One region of the Kribbella sp. NPDC020701 genome, then DNA from elsewhere that is predicted to be linked to it. Evidence: riboswitches for the same ligand, from Rfam matches in the RefSeq annotation. Region 1 holds a riboswitch; each other region holds the start of a gene.
What was found. A riboswitch is a leader RNA that binds a small molecule or an ion and turns the genes downstream of it on or off. The one in region 1 is predicted to bind cobalamin.

Region 1 (5,899 bases):
TCTCGCGTTCCCCGAATCGCCGGTGACGCTGCCTCCCAGAGCGCGCACGCCCGGCGAAGCTGTATCGCCTCCTCGGTCGGCGCTCGCAACTGTGCCGCTTGATCGGCGGCGGCGATCGACCATCGGTAGGTCTCGTCAACGTGGCCGGCCTTCTCGTGATGGACGGCCAAGTCCGGCGCGAGACCCTCCGTCTCGTTGGCAGGCAGCGATTCGAGCACGTGGATGTAGTCGGCATGGAGCTCGATCGCTTGACTGGCAGGCAGACCGTCGTACAGGACCTCAGCCAGCAGCGGGTGCCGGAACCACCAGGTCTCGCCCGCGGCAGTCACCACGCCTCGGTCTTGCGCCTCCGACAGGCATGGAGGGATCACGGTGGAGTCCAGGCCGTTGATGGATGCGACCTCGGCTAGTACGGCGGATGAGGTTGGGCGGCCGCCTACGGCGAGGATTCTGGTGATCAGGCGGGACTGCTCGGGGAGGCTGTGCCAGGTGGCAAGGAGGGCCTCGCGGAGGGCGGTCGGGACGGTCGTGGGGAGGGCGTGTTCGCGGCCGGTCAGACCGCGGACCATCAGTTCGATGAGGTACGGGTTGCCGTCTGATCTGGTCAGGACCTCGCTGGCGAGTTCGATGTCGGGTGCTTGGCCGAGGAGGCCTTCGATCTGGGCGGTGGCGGCGTCCAGGTCCAGCGACTCCAACCGGATCTCGCTGAAGAGGGGCATTCGTCGCATGTCTGCCAGCCAGCCGTGCAGTGGATGGCCCTCCGGGCGTTCCTCGGTGCGGCAGGTGGCGAGCAGGATCAGGCGCTGGTCGCGGAAGCCGGCGATCAGGTACGACAGCACATCGAGTGAGGCGACGTCGGCCCACTGAAGGTCGTCGACCACCACCACAGTCGGCCGTCGGGCCGCGATCCGGTTCAGGACGAGGTCGACGAGCACCGGCAGCCTCGTCGTGTCGGCGGTGGTGCTTCCGAGGGTGGGCAGTAGGGCAGCGAGCCCGTCGATCCCGTCGAGCACCTCGGCCCGCTCATCGGAACTCGCCCAGGTCAGCCAGTCCTGCAACACCCCGGTGATCGGTGCGAATGGGACCGACGAGCTGCCGAAATGCACACACGATCCCCAGAGCACATTCAGCTCCGGATCTGAACAGATCTCGCGGGTCAGGCGGGTCTTGCCGATGCCGGCTTCGCCGTGGATGACGATTGCTTGGGGGACGCCGGTGACGGCGTGCCGTAGTGCGTCGCCGAGGAACTGTTGTTCGGCAGCGCGTCCGGCGAAGCGATGATCGGGCTGCGGACCCCCCATGTGTACTCAGTGAACACCCTGCGTCGCCTTACCGGGAGGCCTTGTTCAACTGGCCATTGATCAAGCGTTCGAGCCTTGGTGATCAGGTGCGGAGGCCTGCGATGAGGAGGGTGACCATGCGGCGGGCGTCGTACCCGGTGTTGTTGCCGGCGCCGATGCAGAGGTTGCCGACGCCGCGCATCAGTTCGTAGGCGTCCACATCCGAGCGGACCTCGCCGGCCGTGGCGGCCGCCTTGAGCAGTTGGGCGCACACGGGAACCAGGCGGTCGAGGAAGTAGGCGTGCAGATTCTGGAAGGCGGCATCGTCGGACTGCAGAGCCTCGGCAAGACCGTGCTTGGTGGCCAGGAAGTCGACGAACAGGTCGATCCAGCCGGCCAACGCCGCGTGCGGTGAGGTGCTGTCCGCCAGCAGCCGCGGACCCGCCTCGGCGCAGGCCTCGACCTGGTGCCGGTAGACGGCGACGATGAGGTCGGCTCGCGTCGGGAAGTGGCGGTAGATCGTGGCCACTCCGACGCGGGCCCGGCCGGCGATGTCACGGACGGGGGCGTCGACGCCAGAGTCGACGAAGGCCGCTGCGGCGGCATCCAGCAGCGTCTTCTCGTTCCGCCGGGCGTCGGCCCGCTTCCGCTGCGCCGGCGGCTCCGATCCGCCGTCGGCCTGCTTCCGCGGGGCAGGCTGGTCTGATCCGCTGCCGGGCATGGTCCTCCTTGCTAAACGGAACAGCGTTCCGTATGTTGGGTAACGGAACATCGTTCCGCATACCCATCATGCCAGGAGGAGCACCGCTATGCAGTACCGCACCTTGGGTCGCACCGGCGTCCAGGTCAGCACCCTCGCGCTCGGCGCGATGAACTTCGGCGCGATCGGCCGGACCGGCCAGGACGAGGCGACCGCGATCGTCGACGCCGCCCTCGAGGCCGGGATCAACCTGATCGACACCGCCGACATGTACGGCCAGGGCGAGTCCGAGGAGATCGTCGGCAAGGCCATCGCCGGCCGCCGCGACGACCTTGTGCTGGCCACGAAGGCGACCATGCCGATGGGGGACGAGCGCAACCATCAGGGCAGCTCGCGCCGCTGGCTGGTCACCGAGTTGGACAACAGCCTGCGCCGTCTCGGCGTCGATCACGTCGACCTCTACCAGATCCATCGCTGGGACCCGACCACCAGTGACGAGGAGACGCTGTCGGCGCTGACCGACCTGCAGCGCGCCGGGAAGATCCGCTACTTCGGTTCCTCGACGTTCCCGGCGTACCGCATCGTGCAGGCCCAGTGGGCTGCTCGCGAGCACCACCTCGGCCGCTACGTCACCGAACAGCCCAGCTACTCGATCCTGCAGCGCGGGATCGAGGCCCACGTCTTGCCCGTGATCGAGGAGTACGGACTCGACGCGCTGGCGTGGAGCCCGTTGGCGTCGGGCTGGCTGTCGGGTGCTGTCCGCGCCGGCCAGGAGATCAGCACCAACCGCTCGGTGGTGGCGCCTGAGCGCTTCGACACCACCCTTCCGTACAACCAGGCCAGGCTCGAGGCCGTCGAGCAGCTGGCCAAGGTGGCCGACGAGGCCGGCCTCACGCTGATCCAGCTTGCCCTCGGTTTCGTCACCGCCCACCCGGCCGTCACCAGCGCCCTCATCGGACCGCGAACCCTGGATCACCTGCACTCGCAGCTCGCGGCGGCCGACACCGTGCTGTCCGCCGACGTGCTCGACGCCATCGACACGATCGTTGCCCCCGGCACCGACCTCGCTCCGCACGAGAAGTTCGACACGCCACCCGCGCTGCTCGAGCCGTCGCTGCGGCGTCGCTGAAGGAGGACTTATGCCCAGTTTCGGGATCATGACCGCGCCGATGCAGGTCGACTACCAGGACGTACTGCGGGTGTGGCGCGAGGCGGACGCCATCCCGGAGATCGAGCACGCATGGTTGTTCGATCACCTGATGCCGATCGGCGGTGATCCGGGCGGACCGACATACGAAGGCTGGACGTTGCTCTCGGCGCTGGCCGCGCAGACCGAACGACTGCGCCTCGGCCTGCTTGTGACCAGCAATCGGTTCCGTCCGCCGGCGATGCTGGCCAAGATCGCCACGACCGTCGACATCGTCTCCGGCGGACGGCTCGACTTCGGTATCGGCGCGGGCTCACGACCGAGCCACCCACTGGCCCGGCGCGAGTACGACGCCCACGGCCTGCCGTACGACGACTTCGCGCACTCCGTCGGGAGCCTCGCCGAAGCCTGCACGGTGATCCGGCGGCTGTGGACCGAGGCCGAACCGTTCGACTTCGAGGGCGAGTACCACCGCCTCACCGGAGCGTTCGGCAACCCCAAACCGGTCCAGCGCCCGCACCCGCCGATCCTGATCGGCGGACGTTCGTCCGGCACGCTCCGGGTGGTCGCCGAGCACGCCGACCTGTGGAACATCCCAGGCGGCGACATCGACGACGTCGTACGCCGCAGTGCACTGCTGGACCGCTACTGCGCCGAGATCGGCCGCGACTCCGCGTCGATCACCCGCTCGATCCACCTGCCCGTCTCGTACACCCAACCGGGTGCCACCAAGGACGCGATCGCCGAGGCCGTCGACGCCGGCTTCGGGCACATCGTGCTCGGACTGCCGGACCCCTACCCGGCCCACGTCGCGCGGTGGGTTGCCGACGAGCTCATCGGCACCTCTTCCGTACCGAACAACGGGTAGTGGTCAGCCTCAGCCTCGGCGCCCCCGCGTGAAGAGCGGCCGCCGATCGACGTCGGAGGGGACCACTACCCGTTCTTCGGTACGCGTCGGTGTGAACCTCGTCGCTGAGCGCCGGGGTGGCGTGTGCCATGATCGGGCCGACGGTTGTGGAGGAACACCGGTGACCGGCTGCGGCCGGGATTCCGGGGCGGTCCCGCCACTGTGACCGGGTCGGTTCAGTCGCCGCCCGGGAGCCAGGACATCCGCGTCCGTCCGTCGGGCCGCGGTCTCCGCGGTACGGCGTACCAGCTGCCGTAGCGGGCGTGGATACCCGCTCGACGAAGGGACCCACCGCGATGCGGCCTGCCTCACCGTCCACCGGATTCCCGTTCACCGCGGTGGTCGGGATGGACGATCTCCAGCTCGCGCTGATCCTGGCCGCGATCTCCCCGGCGATCGGCGGTGTGCTGATCCGGGGTGAGAAGGGTACGGCGAAGTCGACCGCGGTCCGCGCCTTGACCGAGATCCTCCCGCCGGTGGACGTCGTCCCCGGCTGCCGGTTCTCCTGCGACCCTGAGCACCCGTCCGCCGACTGCCCTGACGGTCCGCACCCCGAGCCCGTCGGCGTCTTTTCTCGGGCGGCGCGGTTGGTGGAGTTGCCGGTGGGTGCCACCGAGGACCGGGTGCTCGGGTCGTTGCATCTCGAGAAGGCGCTGGCCGAGGGCATCACGGCGTACGAACCCGGGTTGCTCGCCGCCGCGCACCGCGGGCTGCTGTACGTCGACGAGGTCAATCTCCTGCACGACCACCTGGTCGACGTCCTGCTCGACGCCGCCGCGATGGGTGGCGCGACGGTCGAACGCGACGGGGTGTCGGTGACGCATCCGGCACGCTTCGTCCTGGTCGGCACGATGAACCCGGAGGAGGGGGAGCTCCGCCCGCAGTTGCTGGACCGGTTCGGCTTGACCGTCGACGTCGTCGCCAGCCGCGACCCCGCCGTTCGGGTCGAGGTCATGCGCGCACGACTCGGGTACGAGGCTGATCCGGATGCTTTCATCGCCCGGTACGACGGAACGCAGCGCGAACTCGCCGAGCGCATCGTCAAGGCCCGCGACCTGCTCGCCGAGGTGATCCTGACCGACGCCGCGCTCCGCCAGATCGCCGAGATCTGCGCGTCCTTCGACGTCGACGGGATGCGTGCCGACCTGGTCACCGCGCGTACGGCGGTCGCCCACGCAGCCTGGTCCGGCCGCACGGTCGTCGAGGTGGAGGACGTCCGCGCCGCCGCCAAACTGGCCCTCCCGCACCGCCGCCGGCGAAACCCCTTCGACGCCCCGGGCCTCGACGAGGAGCAGTTGGAGCAAGCGATCCAGGACAGCACGCCCCCGCAGGACCCGGACGACGACCCGGACGGCCCGGGAGGGGGAGCGGACCCCACGGATGCCGACGGCAGTCCAGCCGACACCGACCCGGCTGCCCACGACCGTGCCGAGGCGGAGCCCGGGACAGGCCCGGACGAGCGGCCCGGCCCGACGCCGGCGGGTCAGGTGGTTGGGAGTTCGGAGCCTTTCAAGGCTCGGTTGTTGAGTGTGCAGGCTGCTGGCGCGGGGGTTGCGGGACGGCGTTCCCGGGCGATCACCGAGGCCGGTCGCGTGGTGGGTGATCGGCAGCGCGTCGGGCGGGAGTCCGGGCGGCCGCATCTGCTGGCGACGATCCGGTCCGCCGCTCCGCACCAGTACGCGCGGGGGCGCACCGGCGCCGGCCTCGCCGTACGGGCGTCTGACGTGCGGTTCGCCGTCCGCGAGGGGCGTGAGGGCAACCTCGTCCTGTTCTGTGTCGACGCCTCTGGCTCGATGGGTACGAAGAAGCGGATGGGCGAGGTGAAGACGGCGATCGTCTCGCTGCTCCTCGACGCCTACCAGCGC
Region 2 (5,899 bases), on a different contig from region 1:
ATCTCGCCGAGATCTTCGTGCGCGAGCTGACTGTTGGCATCGGCAACAGTTCGGTCCGGGCCGGACTGATCAAGGTGGCCGGTGGGTTTCACGTCCTGGATTCCCATGCCGAGTTGGTGATGCGAGCTGCGGCCGAGGCGCACCACGCGACCGGTGCGCCGATCGCGGTCCATCACGAGCTCGGGTCCGCGGCGGACGCCGTACTGGATCTGCTGGTCGACGAGCTCGACGTGCACCCGGAAGCCGTCATCCTTGGTCATCTCAACCGGTTCCCGGATCACCGTGTGCATCTCGAGTTGGCCGGGCGGGGCGCGTGGCTGGCGTTCGACGGGCCGTCGCGGGCGAACAACGCGACCGATCCCCGGCTGATGGACTGCCTGGCCGCGCTGGTCGACGCCGGGTACGCCGATCGGCTGCTGCTCGGCGGTGACACGACGACCGCCCGGGCCCGTGCTGCGACAGGTGAAGGTCCCGGTATGCCGTACCTGCTCACGCACCTCCGACCCCGGATCGAGCGTCACCTGGGCGCAGACGTAGCCGAAGCCGTGTTGAGGACCAACCCGGCGCGAGCGTTCGCCGTCGAGTGGCGAGGCTGACGGCGGGTCGCGGGTCGCACCGGGCCGGCGACTGTACGGTTCCGCCATGAGCGAGCGAAGCGAGGTCATCATCAAGCAGAGTGCGTCTTGTGCCTCAGCCGCGCCCGGAGCGAAGCGAGGACGTGGATGAGTCTGATCGCGCAGGTCTTCGTGGTGCTGGCCGGGCTGTTTCATGTCGCGGTGTTCGCGATGGAGAGCCTGCTGTTCCGCAAGCCGAGCACCTACAAGCGGTTCCTGGTCAAGGATGAAGCCGAGGCCGCCGCGGCCGCGCCCTGGGCGTTCAACCAGGGTTTCTACAACCTGTTCCTGGCCATCGGCGCGCTCGGCGGTCTGATCTGGGGCGGTGACAAGGGACACGCCATCGCGCTGTTCGCTTGTGCGTGCATGGCGGGCGCCGGCATCGTGCTGGTCGCGTCCGACCGGCGGATGGTCCGCGCCGCCGCGACCCAGGCCGTCCCGCCGATCCTGGCGCTGGTGCTCGCCGCGATCCTCTGATGCGCTTGACTTAAAGTCCACTTGATGTCCGAAGGTTCTCAGCATGACCACCACTGCCGAGCCCGGAACCGCACCTGCCACCGATTCAGGCGGCGTACTCGCGCCGCAGTACCGGGCACTGACGGTCGGGATGGTCGCGCTGATCACCCTGGTCGCGTTCGAGTCCCTCGCCGTCACGACCGCGATGCCGACCGTCGCGCAGGCACTGGACGGACTAAGCCTGTACGCGCTCGCGTTCGGCGGCCCACTTGCCTCCGGAGTGGTCGCGATGGTGGTCTCCGGAACGTGGAGCGACCTCAAGGGCCCGACCCGCCCGCTCTGGCACGGGACCGCATGGTTCCTGGCCGGTCTGATCATCGCTGGGCTGGCTCCGAGCATGGAGGTCCTGGTCGCCGGCCGGATCATCCAGGGCTTCGGCTCCGGCTTGCTGACAGTCGCCCTGTACGTCGTCGTCGGGCAGCTGTACCCGGCCCGGTTGCGCCCGCGGATCTTCGCCGCCTTCGCGACCGGCTGGGTGGTCCCATCACTGGTCGGTCCTGCGATCGCCGGCCTGATCGTCGAGCACTCCAGTTGGCGGATCGTCTTCCTCGCCGTACCGGCGATCGCGATCCCGGCCGCGGTCGTGATGCGGCCCGGTCTGGCTCGCAGCAGCGCTCACGAGGCACGTCCGGGACGGCTGTGGGACAAGCGGGCCATGTGGGCGATCGCTGCCGCGGTCGGCGTCGGCCTGCTGCACTACGGTGGCCAGCAACGCGGCGTACTGCAGCTTGTCCTGCTCGGGGTCGGATTGGCCGGCGTGATCGCGTTCGCGCCGCGGCTGTTGCCGAGTGGGACGTTCACGTTCGGACGCGGCTTGCCGTCGGTGGTCGCGCTGCGCGGTCTGGTTGCGGCAGCTGGTTTCGGCGCTGAGGTGTTCCTGCCGCTGATGCTCACCCGGGAGCGCGGCCTGTCCCCGGCACTCGCGGGGTTGGTGCTGACCGTGAGTGCGTTGAGCTGGACCGCCGCCTCCTGGTACCGCGGCCGCCCGAACCAGCCGTTCTCGCACGCTGTCTTCCTGCAAGCCGGCATGGTCTCGATCCTGCTCGGCATCGTCACCGCGGCGCTGACGCTCAACTCACAGGTGCCGGTCGTCGTCGGCATCCTGGGCTGGAGCCTCACCGGGCTCGGAATGGGTACGGTCTTCCCGACGCTGTCCGTACTCGTCCTCGAGTACTCGGAGTGCGATCAGCAGGGGGCGAACAGTTCCGCACTGCAGCTGAGCGACTCGTTGGCCACGGCAACGGTCCTGGCGGTCGGTGGGTCGCTGTTCGCCGCACTCGAGCCGCATTCCGCGATCACGGCGTACCTCGTGGCCTTCGGGCTCCCGGCTCTGCTCGCGCTGCTCGGCGTACAGGCGGGCCGGCGGACTGCTACTCCTTAGAACCCGTCACGGCGATGCTGGCACCGAGGCCGATGATCATCAGGCCGCCGGTGCCGCCGACCAGCTCGAGCCGGCGCGGTGAGCGGGCGAACCACTCGCGGGCGGTGCCGGCGACGACGGCCCAGACGCTGTCGGAGCAGAGCGCGATCAGGATGAAGATCAGGCCGAGGACGAGGATCTGGGCCCAGGCCGGGGTGCTCGCGCCCTTGTCCACGAACTGCGGCAGCACCGCGGCGAAGAAGACCGCGGTCTTGGCGTTGGTGAGCCCGACCAGGAAGCCCTGGCGGAGCGTCCGGCGGGTGGTGCCCGGCTTCACGCCACTTGTCATCGCCTCGACCAGCGACTTCCGGGTCCGGAACGCGTGCACGCCGAGATAGATCAGGTACGCCGCTCCCGCCAGCTTCACGATGGTCAGGGCGATGGCGCTGGCCGCGATCAGGGTGCCGAGACCGAGCGAGACCAGGACGAGCAGCACCGACGCGCCGACGGTGTTGCCGACCATCGTCAGCACCGCCTCCCGCCGCCCGACCGCGAGCGCCCGCCCGACGATGAACAGCACACTCGGCCCGGGTACGACGATGATGATGAACGCGGTGATCGCAAACGCGACCAGATGATGAGCGGACGGCATCTCCTCAGAGTAAGTGCGACCCGATCGCGCCGCACCACCGATTTCGCCGGGTGGGACAGACCACCGCCACACCGTCCGCCCCCGCGTGCTCCGCAGGCGCTTTCCTCGTCGCTTCGCTCCTCAGCGCCGCCGGCGGAGCACGCGGGGGTGATCGGGCGGGTGGGATAGATCACCGGCGCGCCGTGATGCGTTGACCGGGCTCTCGGGCGGGCTCTACGGTTCGTAGGACAAACTGCGGTGCCATGAGGGAAGCCGGTGGAAGTCCGGCACGGCCGCGCCACTGTGAGCGAGCTCTGCTCGTGAGTCAGGACGCTCGGGTACCAGCAGCCTTTCGAAGGGGACGCGCACTTCCCCAGGAGGTACAAGATGGCAGCTCCTGCCCGCTCGGTCGCCGTACCGGCATTCTCACCCCGGCTTCTCGCCCTCGCCCTGCTCAGCGTCGGTCTGATGCTTCTGCTCGCCTACCTGGTCGGGTTCGACCAGGGCGCGGTCTCCCAGTCCGGGATGTACCTGCACGAGCTGATGCATGACGGCCGGCACCTTCTCGGCGTGCCCTGCCACTAGATCTCATGCGCACCTTCGGATCGCTCCTGGTGCGCGGACTGATCGTCGGACTCTTCGCCGGCCTACTGGCCGGAACTTTCGCGTACGTGATGGGTGAACCGCGTGTCGACGCGGCCATCGCGATTGAAGAGGCCGGCTCCGCGCACACCCACGACCATGACAACAACCACGGCGACAGCACTGTGCCTGCCGCCGAAGAAGAGAAGCCGCTCGTCAGCCGCGAAGGCCAGAAGGCCGGCCTCTTCCTTGCCACCAGCCTGTACGGCGTCGCCCTCGGCGGCATGTTCGCCGTCGGCTTCACCCTGCTCCGGCGCAAGCTCCGGACCGAGAACGACGCGTACGCCGCCCTCGGCCTGGCCGCGGCCGGGTTCGTCGGGATGGTGCTGGTGCCGTTCCTCAAGTACCCGCCGAACCCACCCGCGGTCGGTGACCCGGACACGATCACCCGGCGGACCGTGACGTACCTGCTCACGCTGGTGATCGGCCTGCTCGCGGTCTGGGCCGGTGTCGCCGCGTCCCGCTGGGCCGAGCGGTACGGCGACCTCGCCCGGCTCGCCGGTGGGGTGATCGGCTTCCTCGTCACGATCGTGGCGGCGTACCTGATCCTGCCGCGAATCAACGAGGTTCCGGAGACGTTCCCCGCTACGCTGCTGTGGCAGTTCCGGTTCGCCTCGCTCGGTACGCAGGCGACGCTGTGGCTCCTACTCGGCTTCGGGTACGCCGCCACAGTCGACCGCCGGCTGGTCCGACAAAAGGTGGTCGCCGCTTGACGGCATTGACGCTGATCGCGCATGCCTTGACACCCGCGCTGCGTGGACTCGTGCTCGGCGGCGACGCCGAGCCGGATCCGGCGAGTGTCGAGGCTGCCCGCGAGCTCAGGCTCCACGCCGATGTGGTGTACGCCGGTCCCGAGCGGGCCGCCGTACGCACCGCCGAGGCGCTCGGCCTGACCCCGGTCGTCGAGTCGGCCCTCCGGAACCGCGAGTACGGCGACTGGGCAGGCCGCGGGCTCGAGGAGTTGCTCGCGGCGGACCCGGAGCGGGTGTCGGCATGGCTCGAGCGCCCGCACACCGCGACCCCGGGCGGCGAGACCGAGAACGACGTCCTCGGCCGCGTCGCCGACTGGCTCGGGGACCTGGCCGAGCGCCACGACGATCGCAGCACGGTGCTGGCCGTCGTCCATCCCGCGATCGCCCGGGCCGTCGTCCTGTACGTCGTCGATGCGCCCGCTGAGTCGCTCCGCCACGTGGACGTTCGTCCGCTGGCCACCGTGAATCTCTCCCATCACACCGGTAACTGGTCCCTCGCCTTCCACTGACCGGCTGGTCCTCTGACGTGTCAGACTGCCGGTGCCGGTCTCACGCCCAGGTGACCGGCAGTCACGGGGAGTCGCGATGGATCAGCTTGCCGAGCGTTACCGCGCCAACCACGCACGACTCGTAGCCGCCCGGGACCGCCTTCAGGCCGCGGTCGATGCAGGCACCGCGACCGACGACGAACGACGGCGGCTGGACACTGTTCTTGAACTTCTGACTCCGGTCACCGTCACGGCGGTGGATGCCGACGGCAAGGTCGTCGAGGTCCAGCGACCACGTCAGTTCCTCGAGGTGGATCCCGACGGCCAGGGCCGGGCGGTGGAGGTGCACGGCGAGCTCGACCGGGCGCGGAACGTCGCGGTCCTGGTCCCTGGGATGGGCAACAGCCTGGACACGTTCCGCGGGCAGTCCGACCGCGGCGACCTGATCCGGGAGGAGTCGGGACCGGGCACCGCCATGGTGGTGTGGCTCGATTACGACTCGCCGCAGGGGTTGCCGGCGGCAGCGAGCAAGCAGGCGGCGCTGGACGGCGGGCCGCGGCTGGCGACCTTCCTGACCGACCTCGATCACCTGAAGGCGCCCGACGCGAAGACCACGCTGATCGGTCACTCCTACGGCACCGACGTGGTCGGGCAGGCGCTGCTGAACGGTGGCCGGGCGGACCGGGTCGTTCTGACCGGATCGCCCGGAATCACGAAGTACATCGACGAGGCGGCCGATTTCGTACCGACCCCGACCCGCCCGTACGTCGAACGCGCGCCGGGGGACTATGTCGCGTACAGCGAGTGGCACGGCCCGGATCCGGCCACCTTCCCGGACGCGATCAGGATGGCGACCAACGATCCACTGGCCAACGACGAGGCGGTCTCGGTGCACT
Region 3 (5,899 bases), on a different contig from region 1:
CTCGACGTCCTGACCGGCGTTGGCAGCGATCCGGCGCGCTTCATCCAGCGACTTCGCCGACAGGTCGAGACCGGTGGTCCGCGCACCGCGCTGGGCGAACGCGATGGTCTCGGTCCCGAGATGGCACTGCAAATGGAGTACGTCGCGCCCGCGCAGTGCACCGAGGTCGTCCCACTCGTAGTCGGCGAACCAGTACTCCGCGGGCTGACTGTAGAACTGGCTGGCCGCATGCAGCGGCGCCCGCGCGTCCCAGTCCGCCTCGTTGGCGGCCACCATCTCCTGAGTCTCCACGTCCAACGTCACCGGCGTCTCCGTCCGTCTCCGTTCGGCCGCCGTCCAGTCTGCCCACAACCGGGTCCACACCTCGCCACTCAAAGTCACCACCATCCACAGGCTGTGGACTCTTGTTCAAGGTTTGTGGATAAGCTTGAATAAGAGGTATGGCACGGGTCGAGTTGCATCGGTGGCCTGGGCACCCGGATGGGTTCACCCGGGCGGAGCGGTTGGGCGGGTCCTACGAGTTGTACTTCCCGGATCCGCTGGTCGGGCGCGAGTTCGACCTGAGCGACGACGTGCTCGCCGTCCTCGAGGACGCCGCCGGAGACCTCGCCAGGCTCGACGCAACGGCCGCCGTGCTCACCAACAGTGAGGCTCTCGCCCGGCTGCTGCTGCGGGCCGAAGCTGTCGGGTCCTCCCAGATCGAAGGACTGGTGGTCGGCGCGCGCCGCCTGCTCAAGGCCGACGTACTCCGTGATCGCGCCGGCAGCGGACCCGGTGACGTCACCGCCGAGGAGGTGCTCGGGGCAGTCGACGCCATGACGTGGGTGACCGAATCCGTCCAGGCCGGCGACAAACTCGAGGTCGACCACCTGCTGGAAGCGCACCGGCGACTGATGGCCCAGTCCCCCACCCCTGACTTCGGCGGGGAGATCCGCTACCTGCAGAACTGGATCGGCGGCCGCTCCCCCGCCGAGGCGTACTACGTCCCGCCGCCGGCACATCTGATCCCTGACCTGCTCGCCGACCTGATGACGTTCGTCCGCGAGTCCCGCCTGCCGGTGCTGGCCAAGACAGCGATCGCCCACGCCCAGTTCGAGACCATCCATCCCTTTGCCGATGGCAACGGCCGGACCGGGCGTGCGTTGATTCACTTGATCCTGCGGGCCGACGGCCTGGTCGCGCGGACCGTGCCACCGGTGTCGTTGTCGCTCGCCACGCACGCGGGCCAGTACATCGAGGCCCTGACCGACTTCCGCTACGTCGGACGGGCGACCACCGCCAAGGCGCGGTCGGCGGCGAACCCATGGCTGCGCATGTTCGCGATGGCGTGCAGTCACGCGACCGCGGAGGCAGCCCGCTTCGAGCAGACCGCCACGGACCTCAAGACCGCGTGGCGCGAGCGGGCGACTCCCGTCCGCGCGGGATCTGCGACCGACCTGTTGATCGAGGCACTGCCGGCGGCCCCGGTCCTCACCCTCGCCGCGGCCGCGCAGCTCATCGATCGGTCTCAGCAGGCCGCCAATCAGGGACTGGCCAAGCTGGTCGAGGCGAAGGTCCTGCGCGAGGTCACCGACGGCCGCCGGAACCGTGTCTACGAAGCCCCGGAACTGATCGACGCCTTCACGTTGCTCGAGCGGCGCTTCGCCAGCCCGGCGGCCGATACCCGGATCGAACCGCCTAGCAGACCCGTTCCGTCGAGGCCAGAACCAACACACCATCCGCATTGACTTTCTCCTCCCCGTCGAGACACAATTCGAACACATGTTCGATCGCGTCTCAAATCGAGGCGCCTGACGGGGAGCGTGAGAACCGTGATGCCGGAGCCGTTCGACTGGGACATCCTGCACCGCCCATCAGCGATGGCGATGGTGCGAGGCCAGCTCGGCTTCAGCTGGATGGTGTTGTCCGGCCGGCTCGCCCAGCTGACCGACGAGCAGTACTTCTGGCGACCGAGCAGCGAGGCCCTGACCGTCGTCCGGCGGCACTACGCCGGCCGGTTCCGATCACTCGGATCCGGGGAGTGGGTGGCGCAGTGGCCGGACGAGCCGGACCATCGCGGCCCGCGCACGATCGCCTGGCTGATCGCCCATCTGACCGAGACCTTCTTCGAGCGTTGGGAGTGGACGTTCGGCGAGAGCCGGCAGGGCCGGGCCGACATCACGCTGCACGGCAACGCGCGGGACGCGGTGGCCTGGCTGACGCATTGGGTGGACGCCTGGCAGGAGTCGATCGCCGCGCTGGACGAGGAGCAGGTGATGACGGTCGGCCTGAGCCAGGCGACCGAGCTGGACGCGGGTGAGCCGTTCGGCCACGTCGTGCTCCGGCTCAACCGCGAGCTCATCCACCACGGCTCGGAGATCATGACGCTCCAGGATCTGTATGCGGTCGCGGCCTGAGAACCACAAGATGTGCGACACGCGGCGTGGCGCTACCACAAGATGTAGATCCGGCCGCCTAGCATCACTACTGCTGGTGGTTCGGAGTGGTCGGCACCACAAGATGTGGGCCATGCCGAGGCAACAGGGGAATCCGGTGCAAGTCCGGAGCTGCCCCGCAACGGTGAGCGGAGACCTTCCGCGAGTCCGGATACCTGCCACCGGCGCGTGCACCGCCGGTGCACGCGGTCCGAGACTTCGCGGGTGGGTCGCAGGGCGTGACGGCAGTGTTCCCGGCCGGTGCGGCCGTGTCGTCGTGCGCCTGCCCGCGCAATGGTCGAGGGCCTCCGATTCTCGCGTGGAGAGAGCATCTGTGACTATCGCTTCCTCATCCCGGACCGCTGATCAGACCGGTCCGGACGGCTCGGCCGATCAGCACCACCAACTCACCGTCGTCCGCCGCGACGGGAGTAGCACCGCCTTCGACCCGAGCAAGATCTCGGTTGCCGTGAGCAAGGCCTTCCTCGCGGTCGAGGGCGCCGAGGCCGGCGCCACCCACCGGGTCCGTGACCTGGTGGCCGACCTGACCGGCCGGGTCGTGCGCGCCCTGACCAGCCGCGGTGACGCCCGGCGCAGCGTCCAGGTCGAAGACATCCAGGACCAGGTCGAGCTGGCGCTGATGCGCGCCGGTGAGCACCAGGTCGCCCGCGCGTACGTCCTCTATCGGGAGGAGCGGACCAAAGCCCGCACGCCCGCGGACCCGGCCGGGGTCACCGAGAAGCCCACGCTGACGGTCCGCGCGGCCGACGGCAGCCGGGCACCGCTCGACACCGACCGGCTGCGGGTGATCGTCGTCGAGGCGGCCGAGGGGCTCGACGCGGTCGACCCCGAGCTGATCCTCGACGAAACCCTCGGCTCCTGCTACGACGGCATCGCGCAGCACGAGGTCGAGCTCGCGCTGGTGATGGCCGCCCGGTCCTACGTCGAGACCGAGCCGCAGTACAGCTTCGCCGCGTCCCGGCTGCTGCTGGACCAGATCCGGCGCGAGGCCCTCGGCCGCGTCCACGGCGAGCCCCGGCAGGCCAGCCAGGCCGACATGACCGAGGCGTACGCGGACTACTTCCCGCGCTACATCCAGGTCGGCATCGAGGCCGGACACCTCGACCCCGCGCTGGCCACCTTCGACCTGGCCCGGCTCGCCGCCGCGATCCGGCCCGAGCGCGATCTGGACTTCACCTTCCTCGGCCTGCAGACGCTCTACGACCGGTATCTGCTGCACATCGACAAGGTCCGCTTCGAGCTGCCGCAGGCGTTCTTCCTCCGGGTTGCGATGGGGATGGCGCTGCGCGAGGACGACCGGGAGGCGCGCGCGATCCAGTTCTACGAGCTGCTCAGCTCGTTCCGGTTCATGTCGTCCACGCCGACCCTGTTCAACTCCGGCACCACCCGGCCGCAGCTGTCGTCGTGCTTCCTGACCACGGTCGACGACGACCTGGCCGGCATCTTCCACGGCATCCGCAACAACGCACTGCTCGCGAAGTACTCCGGCGGTCTCGGCAACGACTGGACCCCGGTTCGCGGCATCGGCGCCAAGATCCGCGGCACCAATGGTGAGTCGCAAGGCGTCGTACCGTTCCTGAAGATCGCCAACGACACCGCCGTCGCGGTGAATCAGTGCTTTGCTCCGGAAACTCTCGTCTACGCCGCAGCCGGGGCAACAGCGATCCGCGACCTCAAGGTGGGCGATCTTGTGCTGGGCGCGAGCGGTCATTACCGCGAGGTCACAAGGACCTTCACCTACGACCAGGACGGTCCGATGGTGGAGGTCGACGTCAAGCATTCGATCGAGCCGCTCACGGTCACCGCCGGTCATCCGCTCTACGCGATTCAAGGCGTACCGATGGAGCAGGGCAACGAGCGCACGCTCGAATGGCTCGCCAAGGAGAAGGTCCAGGCTGCCTGGGTCGAGGCCGGCATGCTCAGCAGAGGTGACTACGTCGGGCAGGTCGTCCCAACGGATGTCATTCCCGTTCGTGGCTTCACCCAGGACGACGCACGCCTGTACGGCATCCTGCTCGGTGATGGCCACCTGTCGAAGAACGGCAACCAATGGGGGGTGTCAGGTAACCCACAGCGCGACACTCACCTGTCGTTCGTACGTGACTATCTCACCGCGCGCGAAATCCACTTCTGGGAGACGGGTCGTGGAGACACCTACGCTCAGGTCCACTGGTCGGCGGGACGCGGTGCCACGAGAGACCCGATCACGGGACGTATCCTCGGTCGCGGCGAGGCAACGCTTCCGTTGACCGGTGAGGACCTCTACGACGAACACCATTCGAAGCACATTGCCCGTCGGCTCACTCATCTACCGCTCGCCCAGGCACGAGCGCTCATCCATGGTCTCCTCGAAACTGACGGCGGCGTATCGCGTGGCAAGGAGATCTACTTCACGACTACTTCGCGAAAACTCGCCTCCGGGTTGCGTTACCAGCTACTCCGGCTCGGGATTCCCACCGCAGGGCAATACCGCGTGCGGGAGGGTCATCATGTGGGCCGACGGTCCGACGGATCCGAGATCACCTTCTCGAAACCGGTGCACGCGTTCGACCTCCGCATCCCCGCCGTAGCGGGAATCGCCGAGCGCGTGGGCGCCAGACCCATCACCAAGTTCAACTGGATCACCCATCAAGGCATGGTTTTCTCTCGCGTGCGCGAGGTCCGCACTACGCCGATGGTTCCGGTCGTGCACGACCTCGAGGTCGAGATCGACGAGTCCTACCTGACCACTGCCGGCCTGGCCCACAACGGTGGCAAACGGAAGGGCGCGGTGTGTGCGTATCTGGAGACGTGGCACATCGATGTCGAGGAGTTCCTCGACCTCCGCAAGAACACCGGCGACGAGCGCCGCCGTACGCACGACATGAACACGGCGAACTGGGTGCCGGACCTGTTCCTGCAGCGCGTCGAGGCGGGCGGCGAGTGGACGCTGTTCTCCCCCAACGAGGTCCCGGATCTGCACGACCTGTACGGCGCCGCGTTCGCCGAGGCCTACGTCGGGTACGAGGAAGCCGCCGACCGTGGTGAGATCCAGGTGTTCAAGCGGGTCAAGGCCATCGACCTGTGGCGCCGGATGCTGACCGTGCTGTTCGAGACCGGTCACCCGTGGATCACGTTCAAGGACGCCTGCAACCTGCGCTCGCCGCAGCAGCATGACGGCGTCGTCCACTCGTCGAACTTGTGCACCGAGATCACGCTCAACACGAGCGTCGAGGAGACCGCGGTCTGCAACCTCGGCTCGGTGAACCTGGTCGCGCACCTGACCGCTGACGGCCTGGACGCCGACCTGCTCCGCGACACCGTGAAGACGGCGGTCCGGATGCTCGACAACGTCATCGACGTGAACTTCTACACCACCCCGGAGTCGGAGCGGGCGAACCAGCGGCACCGTCCGGTCGGTCTCGGCCTGATGGGCTTCGCCGACGCACTGTTCTCGCTGCGGATCCCGTACTCCTCCGAGGCCG

Region 2: it holds a riboswitch for cobalamin, as region 1 does, so the genes downstream of both, ACZ3HV_RS25065 (CbtB domain-containing protein) here and ACZ3HV_RS02145 (putative cobaltochelatase) in region 1, are expected to answer to the same signal.
Region 3: it holds a riboswitch for cobalamin, as region 1 does, so the genes downstream of both, ACZ3HV_RS16640 (ribonucleoside-diphosphate reductase subunit alpha) here and ACZ3HV_RS02145 (putative cobaltochelatase) in region 1, are expected to answer to the same signal.

What each region holds. Positions count from the first base shown of each region.
Region 1 is NZ_JBVHFT010000001.1:469,756-475,654, forward strand. It holds gene ACZ3HV_RS02125 (helix-turn-helix transcriptional regulator) at 1-1,301, opposite strand, end outside; gene ACZ3HV_RS02130 (TetR/AcrR family transcriptional regulator) at 1,384-2,001, opposite strand; gene ACZ3HV_RS02135 (aldo/keto reductase) at 2,090-3,109, shown strand; gene ACZ3HV_RS02140 (LLM class flavin-dependent oxidoreductase) at 3,120-3,995, shown strand; cobalamin riboswitch at 4,123-4,259, shown strand; gene ACZ3HV_RS02145 (putative cobaltochelatase) at 4,331-5,899, shown strand, end outside.
Region 2 is NZ_JBVHFT010000010.1:302,656-308,554, reverse strand. It holds gene ACZ3HV_RS25085 (phosphotriesterase family protein) at 1-596, shown strand, start outside; gene ACZ3HV_RS25080 (DUF1304 domain-containing protein) at 723-1,091, shown strand; gene ACZ3HV_RS25075 (MFS transporter) at 1,135-2,511, shown strand; gene ACZ3HV_RS25070 (LysE family translocator) at 2,501-3,142, opposite strand; cobalamin riboswitch at 3,342-3,473, shown strand; gene ACZ3HV_RS25065 (CbtB domain-containing protein) at 3,509-3,706, shown strand; gene ACZ3HV_RS25060 (CbtA family protein) at 3,712-4,476, shown strand; gene ACZ3HV_RS25055 (histidine phosphatase family protein) at 4,473-5,024, shown strand; gene ACZ3HV_RS25050 (alpha/beta hydrolase) at 5,101-5,899, shown strand, end outside.
Region 3 is NZ_JBVHFT010000006.1:211,934-217,832, forward strand. It holds gene ACZ3HV_RS16625 (class I SAM-dependent methyltransferase) at 1-303, opposite strand, end outside; gene ACZ3HV_RS16630 (Fic family protein) at 441-1,727, shown strand; gene ACZ3HV_RS16635 (DinB family protein) at 1,815-2,396, shown strand; cobalamin riboswitch at 2,457-2,612, shown strand; gene ACZ3HV_RS16640 (ribonucleoside-diphosphate reductase subunit alpha) at 2,749-5,899, shown strand, end outside.